Regions from separate parts of the Thermomicrobium sp. 4228-Ro genome, predicted to be linked through region 3. Evidence: riboswitches for the same ligand, from Rfam matches in the RefSeq annotation. Region 3 holds a riboswitch; each other region holds the start of a gene.
The links. A riboswitch is a leader RNA that binds a small molecule or an ion and turns the genes downstream of it on or off. The one in region 3 is predicted to bind thiamine pyrophosphate.

Region 1 (10,684 bases), 150 kb from region 3:
CGTGAGCAAGTCGGAGCAGCGTCGTGCGAAGATCCGCAAGGCGGAGCACCGCCGACGGCGCAAGCTCGCGAAGCTCGCCAAGAAGGGTCAGCTCGGACTCTGATCGTGCGGCCGGCGAAGTCGGGCACCAAGGAGCCGGGCCAGGCGACTCTTCGTGCTCTGACTGAACGAACGTGGCTGTTGCCACTCGCGACAGCCACGTTCCTGCTTTTTGTCGCTGGCTCGATCCTCTTCATCGCGGTCCTTCGCTTTCCCCCGTGGGTCATCGCTTTTTTGCTCCCCCCGTCGTTTGTCCTGACGGTGAGCGCGCTCGCTGTGGCGCTCGCCGACTTGCTCGAGCGTCCTCGCGACGAGTTCCGGTTCGGGGCACGCATGGTTTGGGTTGTGCTGATCGCGCTTTTCAACGTCCTCGCGTTCTTGCCGTACTGGCTCTGCGTCGCTCGCCACCCGTGGCGAGGTCACCCTGCGGGTGAACGTCCCTCGCTGAGTGAGCGCAGCCGTGTCTGAAGCTCGGTAACGATCCCTTGCACTTCGGCTGCTGCTGCCCGCTCCTCGATCGCGCTCGCCAGTCGATCGAAGAGGGCATCGATCGTCGTCCGTTCTTCAGGGCTGACTGCATCGCGGATGCGTTCCCAGCTGGTGCGCGCTCGGGTAACCGCGTTCCGTGCAGCCTCGTATTCGGCCGGTTGGAGCACTTCCCCATCGCGGACAGACTCGTCGGTGTAGAGAGAGACAGCGAGGACGTCGAGTTCTGCGACGATTTGCGACGCAGCTGTTCTCACGTCGGAGGACGCTGTCGAGGGCGCACGGAATCGGAGCCACCCAGCCACGACGATCGCGACGAGGACGATCGCCGCAGCCAGTATGGCGACTGGAAGCCACGCCGGGCGTCGCCGGTGGGGGCGAACGACAGCCACGCGACCACCTCACAGGCGAGCCAGCTGACCGACCAGGAGGCAACCCGCTTCTCCGCAGGGCAGCTCCTGATCGAACCCGACTGGACGGTCGAAGAGAAGACAGCGAGAACCGATAATGGCACAGGCGCAACCGTGAGCAGGTTGACGCGGCCAACTGGCAGACTTCCCGTCCAGTGCGCGACAGGAGCCGTCGAGGGCATGGAAGCAAATGGCTCCGTGGCAGTCGATCACGACGATCGGCCGCCGCTCGCGGCGCAGCGGGCCGATGCCACTCCGAACCACGGCCGTGAAGACACGATAGTAGGGATTCTCGAACTGCAAGCGCACGTCTTCCTCAGCTACACCGAGTGCTCGTGCAGCGAGTCGCTGAGCCGTTTCGCGGTCGACGACAGCGGTGAGGGAGAGCGGTGCGGCTGCGTCGAGTGCGAGCGCGCGAATGCGCGAGGCCTGACGTTCGGGTATCGGCTCGACGACCACTTGCACGCTTCCGGAGACAGCCCCGTAGGCGATCAGGCGCTGCTCGACTCGCTCGACCGCAGCCAGCAATTCCGAGCCCGAGCGTACGTGCACTTCTTCGATGAGGCTCAACGGAGTCGTCGCAGCACCGACCGCGGCGATCACCTCGGCATGTGGTGCGATGACGACGTCGAGCCCGAGACGCTCGGCGAGTAGCGGTGCGATGACGCCCGCACCACCGCCCAACCCGATGAGCTGGGGCTGATGGAGTCCGTACTCGCGGAGGAGCCCCTGGGCGAGAGGGATCAAGGCATCGATCGCGCGCGCCAGCACCTCACGCGCGAGCTGATCGGCGTTGCATCCGAACGACTGCGCGACTGCTTGAAATGCTGCGCGAGCACGTTCCCGGTCACCGTAGGCATAGTCCGACGGAGGGAGCAGCCCGAGCGCGTTGGCTGCATCCGTCAGCGTGAGGGCAGCCCGCTGCCCGCGAGCGTCCCGCACCACGACGTAGTGGGGATCGTCTCCTTCTTGGGGTGCGATCGTTTCCCAGGTGAACGGGGGTTCGAGCTCGGTGGCGAAACTCACGTACGGAAGGCCTGCGATGTGTGCGCTCCGTGGTCCGACACCGCTGACTCGACCGCGCTCGATACGGAAAAGCGACCCGCCCCCGATTCCCGCCACGTGGACGTCGACCGAGCGGAGGCATGTCGGGTGCTGCATGATCCGGACGTACCGCAGCGCTGGGCGTCCGTCACGGATGACGCCGATATTCGTGCTCGTTCCGCCGACTTCCACGAAAAGGGCATCCACAGTCGGCCGCGTTCGGAGTGCACCAGCAACGCTCGCTGCCGGTCCAGAAAGCATACTGGCGGCCGGGAGCGTCGCCAGCTGGTCGATCGGCACCACACTGAGATCCCCAGTCAGTACCATCGCCGGCGCAGCGATGCCTGCTTCTGCCAGCGCACTCCGGACCCAGGCCGTCGTCTCCTGCATACGCGGCAAGATGCTCGCGTTGACCGCCGCGGTGAGGGTCCGGACTTCGAGCCCGTAGAGTCCGGTGAGTTGATGACCGGCTGTCGCTGGGAGGCCGAGTTTCCCAGCCACGGCCAGAGCAAGTTCCTCCGGCTGTGCGTCTTCGACGGCATACGCAGCGGAGATCGCGACAGCACGAGCACCGGCTGCAACGAGACCGCGGAGTGCTCGTTCGATGCTCTGCTCGCTGCACTCTTCTCGGTCCAAGTAGGCGTGGTGCAGCTGGAGCGTGTGGCCCGGTGCGAGCTCGATCCGCTCCAAGCGCGTGCGTCGTTGCGTTTGACGGCGCTCGCGCCGGGGACCGATGGCGAGAATACCGACCGGTACGACGTCGCCCTCGAGCAGGGCATTGACTGCCTGGGTTGTGCTGAACGTGACCAGACCCACCTCCTCGGCAGTGAATCGGCCGGTGGCGAGGAGAGCGCGGAGCGCCGCGATGGCCCCGGCGGCAACGCCCTGCTCGGCACGGTGTGTGGTGGGTACCGCTGCCCGCGCGATCAGTTCGCCCGAGCGTGGGTCCACCGCTGCTGCCTTGGTGAAGGTCCCTCCGACGTCGATACCGATTCGGATCACTCCGCTCCCTCCCTCTACTTGGAGACCTGGATTGCTCGGCTTACCGCTGCGCTGCGGTACCATGTCCAGCCAGCCCACACCCACGCTGCACTATATGCCAGAACGAGCGCAGCCTGTGCGATCAGCACCTCGCGAGTCGGGTGAAGGCCGAGGAGATCGGTCAGCACGCGATCGAGCGTGGGGAGCTCGACGACCGTGATCGGCAGATAACCGAGCATCTGAAGCTCCCAGACCGCGTGCCCGAGTATGGCGACCGACAGCAGCATGATGACGACGACAGCTGCGGAGAGGAATGCCCGCAACGGCAATCGGGCACCGAGCGCGATGACTGCCCATCCGATGGCGAGGAGCAGCCCGGCAGCGAGCAGAACACCGAGCACGATCCAGAATTCCAGTCGCCGGGCCATCAGGACGAGGGACTGGTAGAGTACGGCTGTTTCGGCACCCTCACGATAGACAGCGGTAAAGCCGAGCAACGCCACTGCTGACGCCTTGCCGGTCGCGACCGCCTCCCACGCGTGGGCTCGAAGGTATTCCATCCAGCGCCGCGTGTCGATTCGACGCAGGAGCCAGAGGCTGATCGAAATCATGAGGAGCACCGCCAGGAGTGACATCGCGATTTCCAGAATCTCACGCCCGATCGGCATCACCCGCAGGACGACCACCAGCAGGACCCAGGTCGCCAGGGTCGCCGGCAGTGCGAGGAGCACGCCGATCCAGAGCGGACGGCGCAAGCTGGGATGGTGGACGCCGAGATAACCCAGCAGGGCGGCGATGACGAGGATCGCTTCGATCCCTTCACGGAACAGGATGGAAAAGGAGGCGAGCGTGACGAAGAGCGGGGCGGCGATACCTGGACCACCGACCACCCGCTCCACTTCCACCAGTCCGCTCTCGATATCCATGAGAATGCGGTCGATTTCCTCGACTGGCGCGCCCTCCTCGATGAGCTGCCGCCACTCGGCGAATTTCACTTCCATCGTGAACGTGAAGGTCGGATCGGCGACGCGGAGCGGAATCTCGACGAGTTCGAAGTGATCGAGGTAGGCCTGCCGCGCCAGGCGCAGGGCACGCTCGCGGTCTCCTGCACGGTACGCATCACGACTCTGCTGCATAAGTGTGCGGAGCGCAGCCAGCTCGTCGCGCACGGCGACTGCCGGCGCCTGCGCTTGGGCGTGAGTCGCTCTCGGCAGCATGACCAGCGCGAGCAGTGTGACTGCGAACACGAGCAGGTTAACGAGTCGTACCCAGCGTGGTGCGGCGAACGTCACTGCAAGACCTCCTCGACTTCGACGAGTCCGCTCTTCACCTTGTCGATCAACCGGGACACTTCATCGACCGGGCGACCGTCGCGAATCGCATCGCGAACGGCCTTAAAGTCGAGTTCGAGGCGCTCGACCAGTTCGCGATGACCGGCATCGAGGAGCGGTGCCTCGAGGTGCTCGAATCCTTCGAGGTAGGCGTTCGCAGCCTGCTCGTAGGCTCCCTCGGCGTCACCCTGCCTGTAGCGTTCGAGCGCTTCGTCCAGCATCGCCTGAATCTCGGCGATCTGGTCGCTGACCGACGTTGCTTGCGGCGCGCTGATCCCGTAGGCGAGCCGGAGTTCAGCGGCGAGGTGCTGGAGTCGCTCGCGGATCGTATCGATGACGGTGAAGGCGGCACCGGCTTCATCGTGGAACTGCGCGAGTGCGCTGGCCTCGAGCGCCTCCAGATCCTCCCGTGCCTCGGTCGCCGCTTCTTTCCCCGTTTCTGGAGCGGCTGTGACCGCGTCCGGTAGCTCGCTTTGCAGCACTTGGAAAAAGCCCCACGCGTCCTGAAACTCTTCGACGTTGACGAGCTGACCGTTTTCGACCGCCTCGGCGAGTTCCGTCGCGACCGACTCGGCGAGCGTTGCGAGCGCAGCAGCCTGGAGCGACGATCGATCGTCACCGGACTGTAGGATCGTCGCGATCGCCTCGCGGACTGCCTGTTGCGCAGCCTCGTTGGCTCGGCCCGCGTCCGCGGACTGCTCCCGTGCGGCCTGGAGGTATGCGTCGAGTGGCTCGTGGATCGAAGTCAACCCGCGTTCGGCGAGCGCCGACTCGATCGAGGCCCAGTGCTCGGCGGTCGGGTGTGCCGCATGCGCTTGGGCCAGTGTCCAGTTGCCCCGATCGAGGTTCGCGCGGCTCGCTTCGAGGTGTCCGAGCATTTCGTAGAGTGTCGCGACGAGGTCGGCGTCGTCCTGGATCGCGGTCGCATGTTCCCCGTGGGGGTCGGGTGTCGCGACCGTCGTCGGAGTCGTTCCTGCTCCGGCAGCTGGCTGGGTCGGAGTCGGTTCCGCTTCCGGCGACTGGCTGCAAGCCAGAAAGAAGAGTGCAGTAGCGAGCACGAGCGTCAGCGACACGACGCGCTGAACCGGGAACCAGCGAGTCGGCACGTTCCTCTCCTCCCTCATACCCGGATCGTCTGACGTCACCCTCGTGTTTTCCCGATCCAGTCGCCGGCGAGCAAACCCGAGTAAAACAATCGGGATTCATTCTACGTGGACAGGAGAGGGGTGTCAAGCGGTAAGAGCGTGGATCTGACGATTGCGGCACGCGGTGAGCGGAAGACGGGCAGTCACTGCACGGAGCTGGCGCTTCGATGGCAAGCGAGAAGTTCTCGTTCCGGACGCGAGCATGACCGTCGGATCCGGTCGGATTCACGCTCATCGACGACAGCGACGAGGCAGTCCGGTTGTGCTGGACGGGCAGCATCTAGTCGGATGGGGAGCGACGCAGCCATTCCACTGAACCTGCATCGCTCCCCGCATCCGTTGCGCTCCGTCGTTCTCGCCTGGGTGCGTCAGACGGGCCAGGTTTCCAATCGCCAGGCGCTATCCCAGAACAGCCATTCGTACCGCGAGGTGGTGATGAAATGTTCCCGAATGGGCAGACGCCTCGATTCGGGGAGATCGGTGACTACCTCGTCCATCACCGTGAGAACCGCGCGCACGACCTGCGCGTACTCCTCGGAGGCATAGGTATCGATCCATCGTTGATAGAGCGGATTGGGCGATCCGAGGCGCTCGAGATGCTTCCCCACCTCCCAATAGATCCAGTAGCAGGGCAGCACCGCACCGAGCAGTTCCTCGAACGGGCGTTCGTAAGCGACACGCAACAGGTACGAGGTGTAGGCGAGATTAGCCGGAGCATACGGCGTCGCCGCGACGTGCTCTTCGGTGAGCCCCCATTCCTGGAAGAAGCTCTCGTGGAGGGCTCGTTCGACCACGAGGGCGACCTTCGCGTGCTCGGCGAAGAGTTCGCACCAGTCCTGACGGGGAGCCTTGGCTGCGGCGATGGCGAGGCAGCGGGCGTAATCTTGCAAGTAGCGTGCATCCTGGAGGACGTAGAAGCGAAATGCCTCGACGGGCAATGTTCCGTCGGTGAGGCCCTCGACGAAGGGGTGAGCGAGAATAGCCGAGAAGATCGGATCGATGGCACGCCACAGTTCCTCGGTGAACCGGGTCATCGGATAACTCCTCTCTGTCGCTCAGACGGGCCAACCGGCTCGCGCGTAGACCATGTCCCAGAAGAGATACTCGTAGCGCGCCGTGGCGAAGAAAGCGGCCCGGATGGCTGGTCGCTCGGCATCGGTTACTCGCGCGCGCAGTTGCTCACCGAGCCACTCGACCTAGGCGGCGAACTGCGGGCTCGTCCAGTTCTCGATCCAGCGCGCGTAGGGCTCGGCCAGGCCCAGGGTAGCCCGGACGGTTGACCAGGCATCGTAGTACGCCTTTTCGCCTCCCCAGAGGACGGTCAGTGCCTCGGCAAGCGAGCCGGTGGCAGCGGTCGCGAGGAGGAACGAGGCGTAACCGAGACAGACTGGTGTCGGCTCGACATCCAGCGGGAGAGCGTTCGTGCGGGCGTAGTCCTCGAAGAGCGCCAGCTCATTGCGGAACGCCACGGCGGCGTCGAGCAGGCCACGCCGGAGTTCCTCATCCGGAGCACGGGCGATGAGGAAGGCTACGAAGCGGATGCCTGCCTGAACGAACAGATAGTCCTGTTGGACCCAAAAGTCGAACCGTTCACGCGACAGTTGCCCGGTCGCGAGTTCGCGAACGAACGGATGGTGGGTCATGGCTTGCCAGAGAGGCTGCGCTTCCTGCAGCAACTCGTCGAGCACAGTCGTCATGACACGAACCTCCTGCTTTCGGGCAGAGGACACCGCGACCGATCGGTTTCTGGTGGGGATTGTGGCAAGCGGTCACACGGCTGCGGCCCTCCCTTCGCTGGCATTACCCAGATCAGGTCGTACCGGTCGGCGGCGGAATCCTGAGCCGCCCTCTCAGCCCGGTTCACCCGAGCTCCCGGGGCACGCCGTCCTACCTGACACGCTACTCGTGCTATCGAGAATTGTCAAGGATCGGTTTTCCGGACCGGATCGCGCTGGTGGCGATGTACGCGGTGTCCCGAGCGCCGATCACCGTCGTGTCAGTGCCTGTTCTTGTCCGAGACCAGTGGGGAAACGGCCCTCGCTATACTAGGCTTCGGGAGCGGCTGCCCGGTTTCGCCGGTGCGTGACGGTGCCGTACCGGGGTTCGACGAACGGGGGAAACCGATGAAGGGGGTCGTGCTCGCGGGTGGCCTGGGAACGCGACTCTATCCGTTGACCTTCGCGACGAACAAGCACCTCCTTCCGGTCTACGATCAACCGATGATCTATTACCCGATCCAGACGCTCGTCCGTGCTGGGATCGACGAGATCATGGTCGTGACCGGAGGGCCACATGCGGGTGATTTCCTGCGCGTTCTCCGCAACGGGCGGCATCTCGGAGTGCGACACCTGGAGTACGCGTACCAGGAGGAAGAGCGCGGGATCGCTGACGCGCTGAGCTTGTGCGAGGAATTCGCCGATGGCGAACACATCTGTGTGATACTGGGTGACAATACGACTGACGCGGATATCCGACCTGCTGTCGAGAGTTTCACCGGTGGTGCCTTGATCTTCCTGGCTCGCGTGCCCGATCCGCACCGGTTCGGCTGCCCGGTTTTCGATCCGGACGATCCGACTCGGATCATCCGCATCGAAGAGAAGCCCAAGGAGCCGAAGAGCCCCTACGCGGTGACGGGCCTCTATCTCTACGATAGTCGCGTCTTCGATTTCATTCGCGAGCTGGAGCCGTCACCACGCGGCGAGCTGGAGATCACCGATGTCAATAACCGGTACCTGGAATTGGGACTCTTGCGTTGGGTCGAGCTCCAGGGGTTCTGGAGCGACGCCGGGACATTCGAAAGCTTGCACCGAGCCAACCGCTACTGGGCTGAGCGGCGGGGCTACCGCGATCCGGAACCGTTCGTCGCGCAGCCACCAGTCGGAGCAGCGAACCCGTAACGATTGACGTGCGGAGGAAGGATGTTCAAACGCGAAGCAGATCGCGCAGCAGCATTGATCAATCGAGCGCTCGAGGAGCTCGGCTACGGCAGCCGCGTCTTCGAGATGCGACCGATCCCGTTCCCCGGCGTGTGGGGAACGTCGACGACGGTCTGTTACCAGGTCGCCAACGAACAACTGTCCGAGGAACTCGAACAGGTCACGGCTGGCCTCTCGAAGAAGGAAGCGAAGCGCATCGTCCAGGCACGTGTGCGCGAGCGCGCCCAGGCGATCGCCGAGCAGCTCGCCAGCTGGCTCTCGACGCACGGTGACTTCGCCCGCGTGGAGGCCGTCAACGGATATGTGAATATCGTCTACGACACGGGACGCTTCGCCAACGAGGTGCTCCGCACGGTGCTCGTGACGGGGCGGGAGTTCGGGCGCGGCGCCCCGCGTGGCGAGCGGGTGATGGTGGAATATTCGCAGCCAAATACGCATAAGGCCTTCCACATCGGGCACTTGCGCAATGTGTGTCTGGGCAACGCTCTCAGCCGTATCTTGCGTTTCGCTGGCTTCGATGTCCTGGAGGCCAACTACATCGGCGATATCGGGTTGCACGTCATCAAGTGCCTCTGGTGCTACTTGCGGTTCCACCAGGGCGAAGAACCGCCGCGTGAGCAACGCGGCCGCTGGCTGGGCGAAATCTATGCCGAAGCTGATCGGCGCTTGAATTACCGGAACGACGTCGTCGAGCTCTTGAACGAAATCGCTCGCGACGATCAGGTCTTCGTCCAGGCGATCGATCGCCTGCTCAAGGAACTCTGGAAAGAGCACAAAGTCGGCGAAGATATCGCCTACCTGCTCGGTCAGATCTCACACGGTCGCGAGATCAAGCCGGAGGCGTTCTATGATGACCAGACGATCGTAAAGTTCTGGCCGATCGTCGGTCGGCAACTCGAACAAGAACTCATCGAAACACGCGCTGCGGCCGAACAAGAACCGGGAGCTCGTGATCGGCTGGCCCAGCTCGAGGAATGGTACGAGCGCTGGCGCCGGCTCGCTGCGACGCTCGACTGGTGGCCGCACGTGCCACAGTGGGAGCGGGAAGTCCGCGAAACGTTCCAGCGCTGGGAACGGAAGGATCCGGAGTTCGTCCGCCTCTGGGAAGAAACCCGTGCCTGGAGCATGGAGGAGTTCCTCCGCATCTACGAGGAACTCGACGTGCACTTCGACGTGTGGTTCTTCGAGAGCGAGGTCGAGGAGGAAGGACGACAGATCGTCCGTGAGCTCCTGGAGCGTGGTATCGCCGAGATCAGCGATGGGTTACCGGTCGTCAAGATCGACGAGAAGCTCGGCCTCGAGAAGGAGACCTATCGGACGCTGCCGATCCTGCGCTCGGATGGGACGACACTCTACTCGACCAAGGATCTGGCACTCACGAAGCGGAAGTTCGAGCAGTACAAGGTGGACCGCGCGATCTGGGTCGTCGACGTCCGCCAGACGCTCTATCTCCAGCAGATCTTCAAGGTCATGGAGCTGTGGGGGTTCGAGCAGGCGTCGAAGTGTTACCACCTGGCGTACGAGACCGTCATGCTCCCCAGCGGAGCGATGAGCAGCCGGTTGGGCAACGTGGTTCTCTACGAGGATGTCGCCCGTCAGGTCCTGAAGCGAGCGCGGGAGATCATCGAGGAGAAGAATCCGACCCTGCCGCCTGCTGTGAAGGAGTCGGTTGCCCGGCAGGTAGGATTAGGCAGTCTCAAGTACGGGATGCTCTCGCGCGACAACAACCGTGTCATCGTCTTCGATATCGAAGAAGCCTTGTCATTCGAGGGACACGCTGCTCCCTATATTCAGTACGCGCACGCGCGAGCCTGCCGAATCCTGGAGAAGGTCGACGCCTTGCCGGAGGGGCCGTACGTGCTGGAGGATCTCACCCGTGAGGAAAGCGACCTCATCGAGCAGATTGCGCTCTTCCCGGATGAAGTCCAGCGTGCGGCCGACGAGTACAAACCGCTGGTGATCGCGAACTACGTGTACGAGCTCGCCAAGCGGTTCAACGAGTTCTATCGCGTCTGCCCGGTACTCCAGGCGCCCGAACCACAGCGATCGGCCCGGTTGGCGATGGTAGCGGCGACGCGTCAGACGCTGGCGAACGGGCTGGCGCTCTTGGGTATCGCTGCACCCGAGGTGATGTAAGCCGACACACTCAGCCATGTCCCGGAGAAGGAGTCACTTCGAGCACCGGTGTCGGCGTTACGATCGGGATCGACTCCTCCGGGGTTGGTTCTTGCGTCGGCGCGGGTGGTTGCGCGACGGTCGGGGTTGCAGCTGGCGTCGGGGGCGTAGCTGTCGGGATTGCGATGGTAGGCTCT
Region 2 (10,684 bases), 200 kb from region 3:
ATCGCCTGCCACCGCTCGCCGCGAACGAATGCCGAGAAATTCCACAACTTCTTCCTTGACGAAGTGTCGTAACCCCGGTATAGTGAGAACGGTTCCGCTCGTCCTCGACGGTAGGAACCGGTTTTGGTGTTGCAAACGTCCTCCCTCCCCTGCCACACCCATCCCCCACCTCACCGTGCGGGCGTCGGCCGGAGCCGGCGCCCGCTGGTGTATCCTCAATGGCGGCGATCGGCCAGAACATGGAGCGGGAGATGGTCGGACGGCACGAATACCCGGAACTCACTGTGCTCGAGGCGGAGGCGATCGGGCAACCAGGCCAGCGACGGTTCCGGTTGATCGCTGGAGTCGGCCTCGACCTCGTCTCGCTGTGGATGGAAAAAGAACAGCTGCAAGCGCTCGGGCTGGCGATCGAGCAACTGTTCGAGCAACTCCGGCTGGCCGGACTCCTCCGCTCGCGTATTCCGGAAGAACCTGCCACCCGGCAAACCCCGCTCCCCCCGGACATTCCCGAGTACGTCGTCGGGAAGATGGCCATAGGGTACGACGAGGAGCACCAGCGCATCGCGATCTTCGCGCACGATATCGAACAGGACGAAGATGAAGATCCCGTCTTTGCAGGACGTGCGACGCTTCCGGCCGCGAAGGCGCTGGCCAGCCAGATCGCACGCGTCGTCGCAGCTGGTCGACCCCGTTGCCCACGCTGCGGCGCGGTCATCGGTCCGGAGGGCCACGTCTGCCCGCACGACAACGGGCACCTTCCGCTCGAATGATGCTCACCAGCCCAACGCGCACCCTTCGGCCCGCGGGTCCGACGCCCCACGCAGAACACCATCGTCTCCGATCAGGATAAGATGCGCGTGCCCCATGAGCGAGGCCCATGGCTCGGTCACTTCGACACGATGCCCACGCCGGACCAGTTCCGCACGTGCGCGCTCGGCGAGCAGCGGCTCGAGATAGACCGTCTCGTGCTCCTCACCAGGCTCCCGGCGAGAAACCCATCGCGGTGCCTCGATCGCCTGCTGTGGCTCGAAACCGAAGTCGACGATGCCTGTCACCAGCTGCAGATGGATGACCGGCTGGCTGTGCCCCCCCATCGTGCCGAATACGGCCCACGGCCGACCATCCTGCAGCAACATCGCTGGTATCAGCGTGTGCAACGGTCGCTTTCCCGGTTCCAGCACGTTCGGCGACCGCTCGTCCAGGACGAAGCACGCCCCGCGGTTGTGCAAGACCATGCCAGCAGCCACGAGCCCACTACCGAACGAGTTATAAAGACTCTGGATCAGCGAGACGGCCCGGCCCTCTCGGTCGACAACGCACAGCGCGATCGTGTCGCTTTCCCAGTTCGGCGCCGGGGGAATCGCCGCCCGGTCTGGATCGATCCGGGACCGGAGCTCGGCAGCGTACGATTTGTCGAGAAGCCGGTGGACCGGCACAGTGACGAAGGCCGGATCACCGAGGTACCGGTCGCGGTCAGCGAAAGCGAGCTTCTTCGCTTCCAGCATGAGGTGCAGGAGCTGCGGCGATCCCCAACCGAGGTCGGTGACCGGAAAACCCTCCACGATGTTGAGCAACTCCAGCGCTGTCACACCTTGCGTGTTCGGTGGGAGCTCGACGACCTCGACAGTACGGTACGTCGTGCGCAGCGGTTCGGTCCACTCCGACCGATGCGCAGCCAAATCGTCGGTGCTCATGACCCCGCCCTGCTCACGAATGACTGTGACGATCTCCTGCGCGATCGGCCCACGGTAAAAGACATCCTGACCACCCTCGGCGATCGAGCGCAGTGTCTCGGCCAGCGCCGGCTGGCGAAGCACCGTGCCAGGGGACGGTACGCGCCCTCCGGGCAGGAACCGGGCTGCGGCGGCAGGCTGGCGACGGAACGTTTCCACCTCTTGCGCGATCGCCGCCGCGAGTTGCCGGCTCACCGGGAAGCCCTGCTCGGCATACCGGATCGCTGGCTGCAAGAGCTCGCCGAGTGACCGCGTGCCGCAGCGCTCGAGGACGGTCGCCCAGGCGTCGACCGCACCAGGTACCGTCACGCCCCAGGGGCCCTTCGGTGGGACGGTGCGATAACCACGAGATCGCAGATCCTCGGCTGTCAGGCTACGCGGTGCTCGCCCGCTACCGTTGAGCGCCAGGAGCCGTTGCTCGCGGGGCTCCCAGATCAAGAAGAAGGCATCGCCACCGATGCCGCACATGTGCGGGTAGACGACCGCCAGAACCGCATTCGCCGCGATCGCCGCATCGACGGCGTTGCCACCCTCCTGGAGGACGCGCAAACCCGCCACGGTCGCCAGGTAGTGCGGTGTCGCGACCATCCCCTCGGTCGCGAGCGTCGTCGGTCGACCCGTCACGAAGTCCACCATCGCTCGCCTCCAACGCACGAACGTCTCGTCCCGGCCGGCATCCTAGCACGTCCGGCCGGAAGGCCCAACGTGGTACGATTCGCGACCGGTGCAGCGAAGGGACGAGTCGTTGGGCATGATCGACGTCTGCTTACTCGGCACAGGCGGGATGATGCCGCTCCCGGAGCGCTGGCTCTCTGCGCTCCTGGTGCGGTGCGAGGGGCACACGATCCTGATCGACTGCGGTGAGGGAACGCAGATCTCCTGGCGATACACCGGCTGGGGGTTTCGCGAGCTCGACACGATCCTCCTGACACACCTCCACGCCGACCATGTGGCTGGCTTGCCGGGCATTCTCTTTTCGCTGGCCTTCGCGGAGCGCGAAGAACCCGTCCGCATCGTCGGCCCTCACGGGACGACTCGTATCGTTCATGCGCTGCGCTCGATCGTCCCCGTGCTCCCGTTCGCCGTCGAAGTGACCGAACTGGAAGGGACGAGCGAGCTGGTCCTGCCCGGCGGGATGCTCGTCCGGAGCCTACCGGTCGCGCATCGCGTTCCCTGCCTAGCCTACGCGATCCATCGCCCACGTGGCCGACGCTTCTTGCCGGAGCGGGCTCGGGCACTCGGCATTCCGGTGGAGTTCTGGCGCCGACTGCAGCATGGCGAACCGATCGAGCTCGCTGGCCGCACGATTTCTCCCGACGACGTCCTCGGCCCTCCCCGGCGCGGCATTACCGTCGCATTCGTGACGGACACCCGCCCGACACCCGATCTCCCGGCGTTCGTCCGCGACGCCGATCTCCTCGTCTGCGAAGGGATGTACGGAGACCCTGCCATGTTGCCGCGTGCCGTCGAGCGAGGACATATGGTCTTTCACGAAGCCGCTGAACTGGCCCGCACGGCTGGCGTACGACGACTCTGGCTCACGCACTTCAGTCCTTCGCTCACCGATCCCGAAGTCTGGCTCCCGCTCGCGCGTGCGATCTTTCCTGCGACCGAGATCGGCCCCGTCCACCGTACCGTCACCTTGCGTTTCCCCGACGAGTGAACGGCCGATCTTCTCCAGCGGCCGCCATATGCCCCGTCTTGCGGCAACACTCTGGGAAGTCGAACCCGAGCGCAATCGGTTCACTGCGCCGCCCCGACGATCCGGACTCGCCGCTCTGCACCGGCTGCGACTGTGATAGACTGTCCAGCAGAGTGGGTCTCTCGCTGACACAACCTGCACTCGGTCGAGCTAGCGATCCAGCGCGCCCAGCTCGCTGAACCGGTTCATCGCGACCCGAACGCACACCGTACGTGGGGTGATCGAGTTCGTGCCTCGGAGGTGAGGAGATGAACAGAGCCCTGACACGCCGTGAGATCCTGATGCTAGCCGCCATCGTCCTCCTTGCTTGTCGCCGACAGCGCGGTCAATTGGTCACGACTGTCAATGTCGAACTCGATGAGTACGTCATCCGCGTTGACACGGCGCAAGTACCGGCTGGGCGAGTGCGCTTCGTCACCACGAACGTCGGGCAGCTCGAGCATGAACTCATCGTGCTGCGCACCGATCTACCGGCAGACCAGCTTCCCTACAGCGAGGCGAAACAGACCGCTGAGGAAGAAGAAGCCGGTGAGGTCCTTGGCGAAATCGAGCCGGAGGACTTACCACCAGGCAAGACCGCTGAAATGACGCTCGAGCTTCCCGCTGGGCACTACGTTCTCCTTTGCAACATCCCCACGCACTATAGGTTGGGAATGCACCTCGACTTCCGCGTCGTCTAAGGGTGGCGTATTCGTCCCCGGTAACGGAGGCTCACCCGAGTCGGACGGGGAGGTGCTGGCGAGAATCAATTCGCCTGGCTCCGGACGAGCTGGTAGAGTAACGGGTCGCTACGGAAGATCTCGGTCAATGTCTCCAACCTCGCGATCTCCTCGCCGATATGGAGCTCACGGCCGAGAACGTCCATCACGAGGACTTCGACCGCGGTGAAGATCTCATTGGCCGTCGGTGAGACATCGGCCGGAAGAATGGCGACGATCCGCTCGAGCCGCGTCACCAGCCGATCGCGAAGGCGTGCGTGCTCTTCAGCTGGCACTGCGGTATCGAGCAGCACCTCGAGTTGATACAAGGCACAGATGACGGGCGTCAGCCGATCGAGCACGGCAAGCGCCGCTGGCGAAAGAACCGGTTCGAGCACGGCCCGGTAGGTCGACATCGGCGTCGCCTTCGCTCCTCGATGCGTGACCCGGCACGCGCACACGAACGAGATGGGCTAACCATACCACGAGCACCCATCCTCTAGGAGAAACGGGCTCCTCGCGGTTTCAGCAGTACGTAGCGCGCCGTGCCGCTCCCATTCCCATGTCGACCAGCGCACCATCGGCGGCCGTCAGTACGAGGCCAGCACGAAGCTCGCTGCGAGCACCCCGAGGCTCGTCAGGAGATCGTAGGCGAAGAAGAAGCCCCCAATAACCACCAGGACCCACTGCCAGACACTGACCCGATAGGGCAGCGGTCGGCGCTCGACCGCGTCCCAGTACGCGTTCAACGCCTGTTGCCCGTAGACAACGAAGCCGACGAGGCGGAAATACCCAGTGGCCTGTCTCCAACCGGAAAGACTTGACGAAGCTCCGCGATTTTGCTACCGTCCTGTCTCGCCAACCGAGACGGCCGCGGGAGCTCGGGGTTAACCGGGCTGAGAGGGTGGCTCGACACCCCGCCACCGACCGTGGAACCTGAACTGGGTAATGCCAGCGGAGGGAAGGCCGTGCACGAGAACCCCCCACACGACGAAAATTCGTCCCGCCAGTCGAGCGGTTCGTTCGTCCCATTCTCCTACGCTGTCGTCCGCCGGTCGCGATCGCGCACTCGTCGACCCGGGGGGTGGCCGTGAGCACGCTCCGACGGGTCGAAATCCGGAGCGTCACGAAAGTCTTCTACCGCGGACGCGCGCGCATCGAGGCACTCGGGCCGCTCGATCTCGTCGTCACCGATCGCGAGTTCTTGAGCATCGTCGGTCCCTCCGGTTGCGGCAAGAGTACGCTCCTCAACATCGTCGCTGGCCTGGAGGAACCATCGAGTGGCGAAGTCTGGCTCGACGGCGCACCAGCTCCGCACCGCCTCGGTCGGGTCGCCTACATGCATCAGCGCGACCTGCTTCTACCGTGGCGCCGCGTCCTCGATAACGTGATCTTGCCGCTCGAACTACGCGGTGTGCCCAAGCACGAGGCACGCCACCGCGCCCTGCCCTGGCTCGAACGCTTCGGCCTGGCCGAGTTCGCTGCGGCCTATCCAGCCCAGCTGTCCGGTGGGATGCGCCAGCGCGTCGCCTTCCTCCGAACGCTCATGGCCGAGCGACCCCTCCTCCTCCTCGACGAGCCGTTTGGTGCTCTCGACGCGCTCACCCGAGCGAGCCTCCAAGAATGGCTGCTCGCGCTCTGGGAGGAACTCGACCGCACGATCGTTCTGGTGACGCACGATGTCGAGGAAGCGATCCTCCTGAGCGACCGCGTCATCGTGCTGAGCGAACGCCCTGGACGCATCGTCGACGAAGTACCGGTCGCCCTGCCACGCCCGCGAACCTACGAGATCGTCACCGATCCACGCTTCGTTGCGCTCAAAGCGCGCGTGCTGGGTGCACTTCGGGCTCGATCGGCCCGGGAGGTCCGGACCGATGCACCGTGAACGTCTGCTGCCGGCACTCATCCTCGCCGTCGGTTTGGCGACGTGGGAATGGCTGGTCAGAGTCCTCGCGGTACCACGCTGGGTTCTGCCGCCCCCGAGCGCGATCGTGCTCGCACTCCTCCGCGACCAGCGTCTCCTGCTCCAGCATCTCGCGGTCACTCTGGAGGAAGTTGCGCTCGGACTCGTCCTCTCTGTCGTCCTCGCGATCCTGCTCGCTGTCGGGATCGTCAGCTCGCGGATCGTCGAGCGGTCGCTCTATCCGCTCGTCGTCGCGTCGCAGGCCGTCCCGATCGTCGCGCTCGCGCCGCTGCTCCTGATTTGGTTCGGATACGGACTGACACCGAAAGTCATCGTCGTCGTCCTCATCTGCTTCTTCCCGATCGCTGTCAATCTGGTCGACGGGTTACGCGGTGTCGATGGCGAACTGGTCGACCTCGTCCGCAGTCTCGGTGCCTCGCGCTGGCAGACATTGCGCATCGTCCGCATACCGGCAGCGCTTCCGGCCTTTTTCTCTGGCTTGCGCGTCGCTGCCGCTGTGAGCGTCATCGGTGCGCTCATCGGGGAATGGGTCGGTTCCGCTGCCGGGCTCGGCTACCTCATGATCCGCGCAGCCTCGCAGTTCCACACCGACCGGGTTTTCGCCGCGGTGCTCGTGAGCGCTGCGGTCAGCATCGCCCTCTTCTGGAGCGTCGGCGTGGTCGAGCGCATCGCCCTACCCTGGCGCACGACATCGCGAACGGAACGATAACAGGGAGAGGAGGAGACGCATGACGCGCAAAGTCACGCGCCGAACGTTTCTGATGGGTACGGCAGCGCTGCTCGCCAGTGCCTGCGCTGGGGAACGACCCACCGCAGGCGGATCGGCGCCACCCGCGACACCCACGACCGCCGCTGTCGCGGCTAGCCCGACCGAGGCACGCGAGTCGGTGAGTGTCGCGCTCGACTGGTATCCCTGGTCGAATCACACCGGTCTCCTCATGGCTCGTGAGAACGGGCACGTCCAGTCCGAAGGGCTCGACGTCACGCTGGAAGTGCCGGCCAATCCGGAGGACGTGCTCAAACTCGTCGCGACCGGTCGGAACACCTATGGCATCAGTTACCAGACCGACGTCCTTCTCGCTCGAGCCGAGGGAATCCCGGTCGTCTCGATCGCCGCACTCGTCCAGCACCCGCTGAACTCCGTCATGGCGCTCGAGCGCAGCGGAATCACCCGTCCGCGCGATCTCGCCGGGAAGAAGGTCGGCTATCCTGGCTTGCCGAGCGACGAGGCACTGCTTGCCACGATGCTGGAGGCCGATGGTGCACGACTGGAGGACGTGACACTGGTCAACGTGGGATTCGAGCTCGTTCGTGCGCTACTGAGCGGGCAGGTCGATGCCGTCATCGGTGCCTACTGGGTACACGAGTCGATCCTGATCGAGCAGCAAGGCGAAAAGCCGGTAATTCTGCGCGTCGAGCAGTGGGGCGTGCCGGACTTCTACGAACTCGTCATGGTCACCAGCGAACAGGAACTCCGCGAGCACGCGGACCGCGTCCAGCGATTCGTCCGCGGCATGATCCGCGGATACCAGGATGCCGCCCGTGACCTGGATGCTGCAGTGGCACTTTTGGTCCGGGAGTATCCCGAGACCAACGAAGAGCTGGAGAAGCGCGGCATCCGGCTGCTCGCACCGCTCTGGACCGAGGGCGTGCCGGTCTTCGGCTGGCAGGAAGAGCGGCGCTGGACCGAGTACGCCTCCTGGATGCGCCAGCGGGGGCTGCTGGCCAGCGACGTCGATGCGCGTGCCGCCTTCACCAACCGGTTCGTCGAATCGGCGCGTCAGCCATAGCCGGTACAGCCTCGCCTGGCTTCTGCCTCTGACGTGCTGGGAGGACCGCAGCGCTCTCCGGACGAGAGCCAGCCCGAATCAGCGGGCCGGCTCTCGTTGGAGCGTCGCATCACGGAACTCGTGGCGTCGCTCGCTTCTAGCCTAGTGCGAGCATCGCTTCGAGCGCCCGACGAGCCGGGACAGCGATCTCCTCGGGAACAGTGATGACATGCTTGAGATCGCGTAGCGACTCGTAGACCTTCTCGAGCGTCGTCCGCTTCATGTACTGGCAGACGGCGTCCTCGCGCACCGGAATGAACCGCTTGCCAGGAGCCTTCTTGTTGAGCCGGTGCAGGATGCCCACCTCGGTCGCCACGACGAACTCCTGCGCCGGCGACTGCGCGGCGTACCGCACCATCCCCTCGGTCGAGAGTAGCTTCGCGTCCGGTCGTAGGAAGATGCAGGTCGAACTGCACCCACACTCCGGATGGATGAGAAACTCCGCGTCCGGGTGTGCCGCCAGTTGCACCTCCAGGTCCTCGCTTCGGATACCCGCATGGACGTGGCATTCACCGAGCCAGACATCCAGTTTGCGGCCGGTGATCCGCTCCACGTGCGCACCGAGGAACATGTCCGGAACGAAGAAGATCGGCCGATCCGGAGGCAGGCTAGCTACCACCTCGACTGCGTTCGCGCTCGTGCAGCAGATATCCGCCAGTGCTTTCACCGCCGCACTGGTATTGACGTACGCCACGACGATCCCGTCCGGATGCTGCTCGCGCCAGGCACGGACGTCCTCTCGGGTGATCGTTTCCGCGAGCGAGCACCCCGCTTCGAGATCGGGCAGAAGGACCGTCTTCTCCGGGTTCAGGATCGCTGCCGTCTCCGCCATGAAGTGGACACCGCAGAAGACGATCACCTCGGCATCGGTCCTCGTCGCCTCGCGCGAAAGTCCGAGCGAGTCACCGACGAAGTCGGCGATATCCTGCACCTCTGGTCGCTGGTAACTGTGGGCCAGGATGACGGCACGTCGTTCCTCCTTGAGCCGGAGAATCTCCTGAACCAGTTCCTGCTGCTGCATCGCAGTGAACGACCCCCTTCAGTCCGAATCGATCGCCACGATTTCCAGTGCGATGTCCAGCGCACGCACGGAATGGGTGAGCGCACCGACCGAGATCGCGTCTACACCGGTCTCGGCGATCGCGCGGACGCGCTCGAGCGTCACCCCGCCGGAGGCTTCCAGCCGTGCGCGCCCGGCTACACGCCGGACCGCTTCACGCATCGTTTCCAGATCCATATTGTCCAGCAAGATCCAATCGGCTCCGGCTTCGAGCGCTTCTTCGAGCTCGTCGAGTGTCGTGACTTCGACCTCGATTGCCAGCGGATGGGGAGCCCGCTCGCGCGCCCGCCGGACCGCGTCGCCGACGCTGCCGACCGCTCGGATATGGTTGTCCTTGATCAAGACGCCATCGAATAGCCCGAAACGATGGTTCCGCCCGCCGCCGACGCGTACCGCGTATTTCTCCAGCGCCCGCAACCCCGGTGTCGTCTTGCGCGTATCCAGAATCACCGCACCGGTGCCCTCGATCGCTTCGACGAATCGGCGCGTCGTCGTCGCGATGCCGGAAAGCCGCTGCAGCAGGTTGAGCGCCAGACGCTCGCCCGTGAGGATGCTCGCCAGTCGGCCGGCGATCCGCGCCACCACCGTTCCAGCGGCGACCGATGCGCCTTCCCGAACCAGCGCCGTGCAGTCGAGCTCGTCATCGACCTCGTGGAAGACCAGCTCGACGAGCGGCAGTCCGCACAGGACACCCGCCTCGCGCGCGACGATTTCAGCCTGACCGCGGACATCCGGGGAAACGATTGCCTGGGTGGTCACGTCACCGGTTCCGACATCTTCGAGCAGCCATGACCGCACCCACTCCCGGAGGACGGTCCTCGGAACTCCGAGTGCTGTGAGCGTCGTGCGCTGCTGGACAGCCATCTTCTGTGTCTTCCGTTTCACGTTGACCCGACACTGCGCTGCTTTATGGTTTTCCTTCCAGGATAGATCACAGATCCGTCGGTAAACCAGTCGGCGCGTCCGAGCGCTCGGACGTGTCCGAAGAGGTCCCTGAGCCGCTCGAACGGCGAGGAGCTATGGGAGTCGATTCCCTGCGAGGTGTTCTCGATGAGGGCTTGCCAGGCAGCCTGCTGCTCGCGCCCCGGTCCGCCCCGCACCACCGCTCTTGGAAGTTCCCAGCTGTCGGAAACTGAGAGAAGATGAAGACAAACAACCGCGCACTCTATCCGTGTACCACGGCAGCTGGTCGGGGACAACGGCCGGTAGCACGCACTGATTCAGCCGACTCCCTCTTGACAACAGGCGCAACCGGGTATTACTTAATATGCACACATCGACTGAGGGGGTAAGGATCTGTGGCGCACGCTGGGCGGATGCTGCTTCTACTCGCAATGCTACTTGGTCTGGTTGGGGCGGTTCCCTCGCTACCTTTCACCAGCGCCCGTGCGCAGACCGAAGGGCCGTGCCGCTACTTTCCGGAAACCGGCCACTGGCTCTGTCATGGCTTCCGCGACTACTGGGAGCGGTTCGGCGGGTTGGCAATCTTCGGCTACCCGCTCAGCGAAGAGTTCGTCGATCCGACAACTGGTCTCGTGACGCAGTGGTTCGAGCGGGCTCGCTTCGAGTGGCATCCGGGCGTCTGGCCGGAGCGCTACGATGTGCTCCTGAGCCTGATCGGGCGGGAAGTGACGCGCGGACGCGAGCACGAGCCGCCGTTCCAGCCGGCACAGCCGATTGGGAGCTGCACGTACTTTCCCGAGACCCAGCACAACCTGTGCGGGCGCTTCCGCGAGTA
Region 3 (10,684 bases):
ATCTGGTGCCATGTAGGTCGGATCGTAAATTCCCGCGAACTCGTGCGTGATGACGCCGACCGAAACTCCGAGGAAATGATAGATCGGCCCCATCCAGCCACCGCCGACCCGCGACAGGTAGTCGTTCGGCGTCACCAGGTGGCAACCGCGGCCCAAGAGGGCGTTCAGGAAGAGCGGCAAGGTCGCCACCAGCGTCTTTCCTTCGCCGGTCTTCATCTCGGCGATCTTGCCCTCGTGCAGCACGATACCGGCCATCAGCTGCACGTCGAAGTGCCGCATGTTGAGCGTGCGACGCGCCGCCTCGCGCACGGTCGCGAACGCCTCGACCAGGATGTCGTCGAGCGTCTCGCCGTACTCGAGCCGGGCCTTGAATTCGTCGGTCTTGGCACGCAGTTGCTCGTCGCTGAGCCGCTGGTATTCCGGTTCCAACGCGTTGATCTCGTCGACGATCCGGCGTAGGCGCTTGAGTTCTCGCTCGTTCGGGTCGCCGAAGATCTTCTTGAGGACATTTCGCATGGACTCGTCTCCCACTGTCGGACTGCGCGGATGCGTTGACGGCACCCGTACCCGTCAAGTCTACTGCTCGACCGAGGAGAGTGACGAACGCCTTCAGCAGCCTGGAAGCAGGAGAGGAAAGGAAGCACAGGATGACCGAAAGCCGATCCGTACTCGACCGCTTGCTCCCGCTGGCCCATCGCAGCGAACTCATCGCAGCCGGTTTGGCCACCCACCTCGCCTTCAACGTCGTGGCTGCCCTGGCCTTCCGGCTCGCGGCACAGAGCAGTAGCTGGTTCGCGTTCCTCCTCTGGCAAGTCGTCGGGAACCTGGCTGGCTTCCTCACTGTCGTGGCTCTGACGATCCTGCTCCGCTTCATCCCCTTGTCGGTCGCCTATCCGATCACGACCGGTCTCTCGGTCATCGGCGTGCAGGTGATCGCGGCGAGTCTCCTGCTCCACGAGCCGCTTCCGCTCCGCGTCTGGCTCGGTACGCTCCTCATCGTCCTCGGTATCCTGTTCGTAGGAGGGCGGATCTAAGGTCATGGGCACTCGGAAGGGAAACCCGCGCTCATCACCGTTCGCCGAGCGGGTCTACGCCATCGTCCGGCGTATCCCGCCAGGACGGGTGACGACGTACGGCCGCATCGCCCGAGCCGCTGGCCTGGCCAGCTCGGCGCGGCTCGTCGGCTGGCTCCTGCACGAGGCACCGCCCGATATCGCTGCGGTCGCGCACCGCGTCGTCAATCGCAACGGCGAGTTGACCGGCGGCTGGGCCTGGGGACATCCGAGTGTGATGCGGGCACTCCTGGAAGACGAAGGCGTGACATTCATCGACGAATACCGCGTCGATCTCGAACGACACCTCTGGGACCCCGAGGACGAGCTCTTCGATACGCTCTGACGCAAGCGAGTTCCGCCATGGCTCCGCTCCGACCGGCTCTGGCCTGATACGTCCTCACCCACCACCGACGAAATGGACGACCTCGAGCACGTCACCGTCGCGGAGCTCGCGCTCCTCGTACCGGTCGCGCGGCACGATCTCGCCGTTGTGCTCCACGGCGACGAGCCGCGGATCGAGCCCGCGCGTGCGGAGGAGATCGGCAATGGTTCGCACGCCGTCCAGGTCCACTCGCTTCCCGTTGAGCGTCACCCGGACCGTCATACTTCTCCCACCCCGTCCAAGGCTGCGCGAAACGCCTGCACCGTAGCGACCGGATCGGTAGCAGCCAGGATAGCGCGGATAACCGCGACACCATGGGCTCCAGCTGCCAGCACCGCCGGCACCCGCTCCGGCGTGATCCCACCGATCGCGACCACCGGGCAGGATACCGCTCGCACCACGGCCTGGAGTGCCGCGAGACCGGCTGCCGCCCGACCGGGCTTGCTCGCCGTCTCGTACACGTTCCCGAAGAGCAGGAAGTCCGCTCCCACCTGCGCGGCCCGTTCCGCTGCCGTCACGCTGTGGACGGAGCACCCGACCAGACGACCGCGCCCCAGGAGACGTCGCGCGCCTTCGGGAGGAAGGCCACGCTCGGGAAGCTGCACACCGTCCGCTTCGCTCAAGAGGGCGACGTCGACCCGGTCGTTCACGAGCAAAACGGCTGGCGGCACGATCAGGCGGCGAGCGACCTGAGCCACTGCGAGCAGTTCGCCAGCGGCACGGTCGGGCGCTCGCACGTGGACAGCGTCGACCCCAGCAGCCACCAGATCCGGAAGCAATGCGAGCAGACGATCGAAGGGACAAACATCAGGATCGGTCACCAGGTGGAGCTGCGGGACACGCATCGGTCACGCACCCCGCTCGGCAAGCGCTGTATCCACCACCTCCCGGAGCTGCCTCGCCGCACCCCGGATATCCTCGGCACCGACGACTGCCGAGATCACCGCGACACCGACTGCACCCGCACGGATCACCGCTGCGGCGTTCGCAGCCGTGATCCCACCGATCCCGACCACCGGGATGCGTACCGCCCGAGCGATCCGGGCCAGGTGCTCGAGTCCGACTGCTGGGCCGGCGTCCGGCTTGGTAGTGGTCGGATAGACTGGCCCCACACCCAGGTAGTCGGCACCAGCTGCTTCGGCTTCCAAGGCCTGTTCGAGCGTCTCCGGCGAAAAACCGACGACCATCGACTCGCCGACCAGCTTTCGCGTCTCCGGAACCGGTAGGTCGCTCACACCGACGTGGACGCCGTCCGCCTCGAGAGCGAGTGCCAGGTCGACCCGGTCGTTGACGACGAAGAGGACGCCAGCCTCGCGGCAGAGTGCCCGCAACGCACGTCCGACCTGGAGTTCCTCGCTCAGCGGTCCGGTCTTCCAGCGCAGCTGGAGCGCTGTCGCCCCGCCAGCGATCGCCTCCCGCGCGATCTCGATGTCCGGGCGCGCGCCCGCGAGCGCTCGATCGGTGATCACGTACAGGCGCAGCGCCTCGCGGAGGCGTGCCCCTCGCCAGTTGGCCACACCCATCTCCCTAACGTACGACGCCTTCCAGTGGAGAACTCGCCGACGCGTACGGCTTCTTGGGAATCCGGCCAGCGAGGTAACAGAGTCGCCCGGCTTCGATCGCCAGTCGCATCGCCCGGGCCATCTTCACCGGGTCGCCGGCCTGGGCGATCGCGGTATTGATGAGACAGGCATCGGCACCGAGCTCCATCGCCAGTGCTGCGTCCGAGGGCGCACCGATCCCGGCATCGACGATCACCGGAACGCTCGCCTGCTCGACGATGATCTGGAGCCAGCGGAAATCCGGCAGCCCCTGACCGGAGCCGATCGGTGAGGCGAGCGGCATCACCGTGGCGCAGCCGATCTCCTCGAGTTGCTTCGCCAGCACCGGATCCTGGTTGATGTACGGAAGGACGACGAATCCTTCTTTGACGAGCACCTTCGCTGCCTCGAGCGTCCCGATCGGGTCCGGCAAGAGATACTTCGGGTCCGGAATCACTTCCAGCTTGACCCAGTTGGAAAGGCCCATCGCTCGGGCGAGTCGCGCCACCCGGACCGCTTCCTCGGCTGTCCGGCAACCAGCAGTGTTCGGGAGGATCTGGTACTTGTTCCAGTCGATCACCTCGAGGATACTCCGGCTCTTCGGGTCGTCGAAGTCGATCCGACGGAGTGCGACAGTCACCATCTCGCAGCCCGAGGCCTCGAGTGCCGCCAGCATCTCTTCGTTCGAGCGCCACTTCCCGGTACCGAGGATGAGGCGCGAGCGGAACTCGCGATCGGCGATCTTGAGCGGTTCGTCCTCCAGGATCGTGCTGGCACGTTCCGCGGTCTCAGCCATCGCGCACCTCCTGTGTTTCCGGCACCGGTGCCCACCAGGCATGGAAGTGATGGACCGGCGATCGTCCCCGACCGATCGCGAAGGCCGCCTCGAGCGCACGGTGGAGATATCGCTTCGCCTCCCACACAGCAGTCGATACGTCGAAACCGCGCGCCAGGAACGCAGCGATCGCCGCGGAGAACGTGCAGCCGGTCCCGTGGGTGTGGGGCGTCGCGACCCGCGGGAGTGCGAAGCGTTCGAAGTGCGTTCCGTCGAAGAGGAGGTCGATCACCTGGCCTCCCTCGACGTGCCCGCCCTTCACGACGACATAACGCGGCCCGAACGAATGGATGATGCGCGCCGCCTCGCGCATCTCGTCTTCGTTCCGGACCGGCCGGCCACACAGCACCTCGGCCTCCGGCGCGTTCGGCGTCACGATGAACGCGAGCGGCAAGAGCGTCTCGCGCAGCGCGGTCACCGCGTCCTCCCGGAGCAGCCGGTCACCGCTCTTGGCGACCATCACCGGATCGACGACTAGCCGCTCAATCCGGTGTCGCCGCACACCGTCTGCGACCGTCTCGATGATCGCGGCCGAGCTCAGCATGCCGGTCTTGGCGGCATCGGCACCGATGTCCTCCATCACCGCATCGAGCTGCGCCGCGACGATGTCGGTCGGGATCTCGTGGACTGCCGTCACGCCGAGTGTGTTCTGCGCGGTGATCGCAGTGATCACCGTCGAGCCGTAGACCCCGAGCGCACTGAAGGTCTTCAAGTCTGCCTGGATGCCGGCACCGGCACCCGAATCGGACCCAGCGATCGTGAGCGCTTTGGGAATCCGCGTCGACATCGCCATCTCCCGTCACTCCTCGCGTCACGGGACGAGGCGGCGGAAAAATCGATCCGCCGACCCGACGGGGCGGCGGGTGAGGGAAGAGCTGAGGAGCGGTGCCGTCCCTGCGCTGGCATTACCCAGATCAGGTTCGGAGGGTTGGCCGACCGTCCGTCGACCTCTCAGCGCTTCCGCGCACCCCTGGCACCCGTTAGACCCAGCATAGCACTCGTCCCCGGTTCGGACAACGTCTCAGCGTTCGGCCTGGCGCGGATCGAACGCATCCCGCAACCCGTCGCCCACGAACGTGAAGGCGAGCGTGATCAACGCGACTGCCACCGTCGGCGCGATGAGCATCCAGGGTTGCGACTCCCAGGCCTTCGAGCCTTCGAGGATCATGCTGCCCCAGCTGGTCGGAAACGGCGCGTCGAGACGCACCGTCGGTCGGATGCCGATACCGAGGTAGCTGAGGATCGCCTCGGAGATGATCGCCCCTGGGACGATGTAAGCCGCGACCACGATGATTGGCCCCAAGGTATTCGGAACGATATGGCGCAAGACGATCGACACGCCGTTCGCCCCGATGGCCCGAGCCGCCTCGACGAACTCTTTCTGCTTGATGGCAAGCACCTCGCCGCGTACCAGTCGGGCGACGGTCACCCAGCTGACGAGCGACAACGTAATGAAGAGCAGCACGAGTCCGTTCAGCAGCTTGCCGATCCACGCGTCCTGAAAAGCAACCTGCATGATGATGAACAGCAAGAGATCCGGAAAAGCATAGACGACATCAGTGAAACGCATCAAAATGTTATCGACTCTCCCACCCAGGTAGCCAGCTGTGACACCGATCACCATGCCGATGGTTACGGTGAAGAACATCGGGACGAACCCGACCACCAGAGACACGCGTGTACCGTAAACCAAGCGACTGAAGACGTCCCGTCCGACCGAATCCGTTCCGAGTGGATACTCCCAGGTGCCAGTCCGCATCGGGTTCGGATCCCGTATCCAGGCAGCCTGACGGAACACGCCTGCCCGCGCGACATCGCTCCGCACCGGGTTATGCGGTGCGATCACCGGTGCCGCGATGGCGACGATAGCGAGGAACGCGATATAGGCGAGCCCGACGAGCGCCAGGCGATTCTTCCGGAAGCGTCGCCAGGCATCGCTCCACAAGCTCCGCGGCGGTCGCCGGAGCGCGAGATCACGATCGAGTTGCCGTGCAGTGGCTGTAACGGTCATGGTGCCCAACCTCTCACACCCGGATCCGTGGATCGAGGACACCGTACATGATGTCCACCCAGATATTCGCGACGGCCACGAAGAGGGCGTACATCAAGGTGGTCCCCATGATCATCGAGTAGTCTCGTGCCGCGATCGCCACCACATACTCGCGCCCCATACCTGGCACATTGAAGATCGTTTCGATGATGAAGGATCCCGTCACCAGCGCAGCGACGGCCGGTCCGAGCACCGTCACGACCGCGATCAGCGCATTGCGGAGCATATGCCGGGTCACCACGCGGAACTCGCTCAGGCCTTTCGCACGGGCAGTCCGCACGTAGTCCTGGCGAATCACTTCCAACATCGATGATCTGGTCAGCCGGGTCAGATACGACATCGTCCCGAGCCCGAGCACGATACCCGGTGCGAGATACGCAGTCGACAGACCCTGCCATTCTTCAGGTGCGCGGATCGGCTTCACCCCGAACAGCTGGCTCAACAGAATCACAACCAGCACACCGATCACGAAGCTGGGGACCGAGACACCGAGCGTGGCGACTGTGAGACTGATGTAGTCGATCCAACTATTCTGCTTCAGCGCGCCCAACACGCCGAGTGGGATCCCGACGAAGACCGCGAAGACAGTCGCGACCACTCCGACTTTGGCCGTCGCCGGGAACTTGCGCCAGAGAATGCTCTGCACCGATTCCGTTCCCTTGGAGCGATAGGATGGACCGAGATCGAAGTGAGCGAGCCCCCAGAGGTAGTGGAAATACTGGCTGTCGAGGAACGCCTGCGCGAGGCGCAACGGGTTCCGCTCGCCGCTCCGCCACCGCTCGCGGACGGCCGCCCCATTGAACCAGACGGGCTTGTCGAGGCCGAACTTTTGATTCAGCGCCTGCAGCGTCGCGGCTGCGACCGGCTTCTCACGATCCCACGGGCCACCTGGCGCCTGATGCATCAGGAAGAACGTGATCGTGGTCACGACCAGGATGACCGGTATCAGCCACAAGACACGCCGTACAACGAACGACAGCAGCATACCCTTCCTCCTGGCGAGGAGCCGGGCCGGGGAAATTCCCCGGCCCGGTACTGCATGCTACTTCTGAATATCGAGCGTCATGAGCGAGGCGAATTCGCCGGGGAAGGCATCATCGCTCGGCGTCGGGTTGTAACCGGTGACGTACGGTTTCACCAGCCAGATATTGAGCGGGTTATAGAGGAACGGTCCCGGTGCATCGTCGATCAGGATCTGGTGTGCCTGCTTGTAGAGTTCGATGCGCTTCTGTTGGTCCAGCTCCTGATCCGCCTGCGTCACGATCCGGTCGAACTCTTTATTGCAATAGCCGAAGCGCTGCGCGAAGGTCGCGTCGCACTTCCAGTACACGCTCAACCAGTTCTGGGGATCAGGATAGTCCTGGATCCAGCCAGCGAGCGTCATCTGCGGGTAGGTGCTCGGATCCTTGCGCATGGCGACGAGGGTCTTCCCGTCGACCGGCTCGAGCGTGATGTTCACGCCGAGGATGTCGCGGTACTGTCCGGCGATCCACTCCACGCGCGGGCGCGCTGCCGGATCGTCGCTGTTGTAGGTCAACTTGATCTCGGGGAGCTTGTCCGGGCCACCATAGCTCGACTCGGCCAATGCTTGCTTGGCCTTGGCTGGGTCGAACGCATACTTGTTCGTGCCGATGTGCCCCGGAATTCCCGGTGGAATCCATTCGAGCGTCGGAGTGCAGTCGCCGTTACGGATCTGTTCGCAGTACGTCTTCCGATCGAAGGCGTAGGCGAACGCCTCGCGCACCTTCTTATCGGTGAACGGTTCCTTGGTCAGGTTGAACGAGAGCTGGATCGTCGTCGCGGCCGGATAGGTGACGAGCTGCTTGGAGAGCTCAGGATCGCTCTTGATCGCCGGGAGCTGCGAGGGATCAGGCGAGAACATGTCGATCTGGCCAGCTTTGTAGGCTTCGAGCGCGACCGAACTCTCCTTCTGATAAATGATCTCGACACCGTCCAGCTTCGGCTTACCTTCCCAGTAGTTCGGGTTCGCGACGAAGCGGATACGCTGGTCCTCGACCACCTCCACCATCTGGAACGGCCCGTTGCCGATCTGGAGCTTCGGGTCCTTCCACCAGTTCTCCCCGCCCTGCTCGATCAGCTCCTTGCGAGCCGGGTAGAAGACCCAGAGCGAGGCGATCGTCGGGAAATACGGGGCAGGATGCGTCAAGCGGACGACCAGCGTGCGATCGTCCGGTGCCTCCACACCGAGCTTCTGCCGTGCGGCTTCATACGCAGCTTGGTCGTTCGGGTCCGTCTCGGCGAACTCCTGACAACCGACGATATCGAACAGGATCGACTGGTATTCCCCAGCTGTCTTGGGGTCACACGTCCGCTCCACGGCATACCGGAACCGCTCAGCGGTCAGCGGTGTTCCGTCGCTGTACTTCAGCCCAGCGCGCAGGTGGAAGGTCACCACCGTCCCGTCCTGGTTGAATTCCCAGGACTCAGCAGCAGCCGGGACAGTATTCAGATTCTGGTCGAGTCGCGTGAGGCCCTCGTAATTCATGTGCAAGACGGCGATTTCGTTCGAGAAGGAACTCTTCTGCGGATCGAACACGTCGGGATAGGTGTACTCGTGAATCCGCAGAATCTTCTCACCACCGGTCGTCGTCACCGCTGCAACTGGCGTTTGCCCCGCTTGTGGCGATTCAGCAGCTTGCGGCGTTCGGCCGCTCGGGACAGGTGTCGGAGTCGCCTGCGAGCGCGCGCAAGCAGCCAGAACGGGGAGCGCGAGCACGAGCAACGAAAGCATGTGCCAAACTTTTCGAGATTTCCGCATCTCACACCTCACGGACTAGCACCTTCACCACCGACTCTTTCTCGCAGGCGCGACCACTTTCCGGGGGACTGCGTGATCGCTGAGGCACCATGCTCCACCCCGACCTGCCCGGCCGTACTCTACTCCTCAATGCCGATTAAGTCAATAGAAAGTTACCGATTAAGCACGAAACAATACCTGCTGTCGACCGGGCTCGCTGGTGACCCGATTTCGGCGTCCTTTCTGCGCGTCGGCCTATACTTGCCCTCACGACCAGCCGATGGTCGGTCGATGCAGGGAAGGAGAACAGGCCGCATGCGCGATCTCCGTCGGCTCCATTTGCGGTTCGCCAGCCGCGCTGTCCATGCCGGTGAACGCCCGGCACCGCGCGACGTCGTCCCGACGGTCACTCCGATCTATCCAGCGTCGACGTTCCTCTACGAGGATCTCGACCGGATGGATGCGGCGCTCGGAGGAGCTGAGGGGCTCTTCGTCTACGGTCGCTACGGGAATCCGACCACGGAGGCTCTGGAGTCCGCGGTCGCCGCACTGGAAGAGCAGGAAGCGGCCCTGGCGTTCGGTTCCGGCATGGCTGCCCTCCACGTGGCACTGCTCTCCTGCGTCGAAGCGGGCGATCGCATCGTCGCGTCGCGCGATCTCTACGGACAGACGATCACCTTGCTCCGGCTCGTGTTCGGTGCGCTCGGCGTCGAGACCGAGTTCGTCGACATCCTCGACCTCGACCAGGTGGAAGCTGCTCTCGCCAAGGGTCGCGTGCGCGCGGTGCTCTGCGAGACGATTTCGAACCCACTGCTCCGGGTCACCGACCTCCCAGCGTTGGCCGAGTTGACGCACCGTTACGGAGCACGGTTGATCGTCGATAACACCTTCGCGACTCCGTATCTGGTTCGACCGGGCACATACGGCGCCGACCATGTGGTGCACAGTGCGACGAAGTACCTCGCCGGCCACGGCGACGTCACTGCTGGTGTCGTCGCGACTTCGGCCGAGCGTCGCTGGGAGTTGAACGAACTCAACAAGACCGTGGGCAGTATCCTCGGACCGTTTGAAGCCTATCTGGTCCTACGCGGGATCAAGACGCTCCCCTTGCGGATGCAGCGCCAGTGTGCGAATGCCGTCCGCATCGCCAACTGGCTGGCCGAGCACCCACTGGTCGAGCGTGTCTACTATCCTGGTCTTCCCACGCATCCTAGTCACGAGACGGCCGTCCGGCTCTTACCCCCCGGCGAGTACGGAGCCATCGTCTCTTTCGACATCCGCGAGGGAACACGCGAGCGGGTCTTGAGCTTCCTGCGTAGCCTCCAGCTCATCATCCCGGCCACGACACTCGGCGACGTGTACTCCGAGATTCTCTATCCCGTCATGGCATCCCATCGCGGTCTCTCGCCCGAGGAGCGTCAGGCGATCGGCATCGGCGAGGGGCTCGTGCGGCTTTCGGTCGGGATCGAGGATCCGGAAGACATCATCGCCGATCTCGAACAGGCACTCGCCCGCCTGGCCTGAACGAAGAGCACATCGTCCCGTGCCTCCCACCGCGCGACCAAAGTCCACACGGGCTGCTGCTTCTCGCGATCTCACCGAGGCTGGTACGCTCGTCTGCGCTCCGAACCGGATCGACTCCGTGTAGGACCCGGTTGACGTACCGGGGCACCTGCGGTACACAGCCGACATCGGCATGGGACGTACGCCACGGACAGGAGCGTCGAGTATGTCAGAGCAGGACAAGGTACGAGCGATCCGCGCCGCGATGCCAGCCGTTCTGGAGCATGTCTACCTCAATACCGGCACTTTCGGCCCGCTCCCACGAGTCGTCATCGACGCGATGCGCACCGAGAGCGAACGGGAACTCATCGACGGGCGCATCACGATGACGAGCTACGAGCGCGCGACCCAGCTCAAGCAGCTCGCCCGCGAGGAAGTCGCTCGTCTCCTGCGCTGCCGAGCTGACCAGGTTGCCTTGACACGCCACACGACCGACGGAATCAACCTCGCCGTCATGGGGCGGAACTGGCAGCCCGGCGACGAGATCGTCACCACCGACA

Region 1: linked by a shared signal. The riboswitch ahead of OO015_RS02275 (hypothetical protein) and the one ahead of thiD (bifunctional hydroxymethylpyrimidine kinase/phosphomethylpyrimidine kinase) in region 3 are both predicted to bind thiamine pyrophosphate.
Region 2: linked by a shared signal. The riboswitch ahead of OO015_RS02060 (ABC transporter ATP-binding protein) and the one ahead of thiD (bifunctional hydroxymethylpyrimidine kinase/phosphomethylpyrimidine kinase) in region 3 are both predicted to bind thiamine pyrophosphate.

Annotation. Positions count from the first base shown of each region.
Region 1 covers NZ_JAPFQM010000001.1:442,621-453,304, reverse strand. Annotated here, with positions in the region: gene rpsU (30S ribosomal protein S21) at 1-103, shown strand, start outside; gene OO015_RS02305 (hypothetical protein) at 181-507, shown strand; gene OO015_RS02300 (hypothetical protein) at 459-917, opposite strand; gene OO015_RS02295 (hydantoinase/oxoprolinase family protein) at 927-2,981, opposite strand; gene OO015_RS02290 (FTR1 family iron permease) at 2,996-4,252, opposite strand; gene OO015_RS02285 (hypothetical protein) at 4,249-5,397, opposite strand; gene tenA (thiaminase II) at 5,805-6,470, opposite strand; gene OO015_RS02275 (hypothetical protein) at 6,633-7,133, opposite strand; TPP riboswitch at 7,206-7,322, opposite strand; gene OO015_RS02270 (sugar phosphate nucleotidyltransferase) at 7,560-8,333, shown strand; gene argS (arginine--tRNA ligase) at 8,355-10,508, shown strand; gene OO015_RS02260 (LCP family protein) at 10,519-10,684, opposite strand, start outside.
Region 2 covers NZ_JAPFQM010000001.1:392,141-402,824, forward strand. Annotated here, with positions in the region: gene OO015_RS02030 (DUF3090 family protein) at 219-770, shown strand; gene ggt (gamma-glutamyltransferase) at 774-2,369, opposite strand; gene OO015_RS02040 (ribonuclease Z) at 2,485-3,396, shown strand; gene OO015_RS02045 (hypothetical protein) at 3,684-4,115, shown strand; gene OO015_RS02050 (hypothetical protein) at 4,181-4,549, opposite strand; gene OO015_RS02055 (hypothetical protein) at 4,724-4,882, opposite strand; TPP riboswitch at 4,997-5,114, shown strand; gene OO015_RS02060 (ABC transporter ATP-binding protein) at 5,224-6,018, shown strand; gene OO015_RS02065 (ABC transporter permease) at 6,008-6,766, shown strand; gene OO015_RS02070 (ABC transporter substrate-binding protein) at 6,786-7,847, shown strand; gene nadA (quinolinate synthase NadA) at 7,984-8,907, opposite strand; gene nadC (carboxylating nicotinate-nucleotide diphosphorylase) at 8,926-9,810, opposite strand; gene OO015_RS02085 (hypothetical protein) at 10,245-10,684, shown strand, end outside.
Region 3 covers NZ_JAPFQM010000001.1:593,935-604,618, forward strand. Annotated here, with positions in the region: gene secA (preprotein translocase subunit SecA) at 1-516, opposite strand, end outside; gene OO015_RS03005 (hypothetical protein) at 648-1,034, shown strand; gene OO015_RS03010 (MGMT family protein) at 1,039-1,398, shown strand; gene thiS (sulfur carrier protein ThiS) at 1,453-1,659, opposite strand; gene thiE (thiamine phosphate synthase) at 1,656-2,282, opposite strand; gene thiE (thiamine phosphate synthase) at 2,286-2,954, opposite strand; gene OO015_RS03030 (thiazole synthase) at 2,965-3,774, opposite strand; gene thiD (bifunctional hydroxymethylpyrimidine kinase/phosphomethylpyrimidine kinase) at 3,767-4,600, opposite strand; TPP riboswitch at 4,687-4,795, opposite strand; gene OO015_RS03040 (ABC transporter permease) at 4,835-5,824, opposite strand; gene OO015_RS03045 (ABC transporter permease) at 5,838-6,848, opposite strand; gene OO015_RS03050 (peptide ABC transporter substrate-binding protein) at 6,906-8,642, opposite strand; gene OO015_RS03055 (trans-sulfuration enzyme family protein) at 8,937-10,145, shown strand; gene OO015_RS03060 (aminotransferase class V-fold PLP-dependent enzyme) at 10,351-10,684, shown strand, end outside.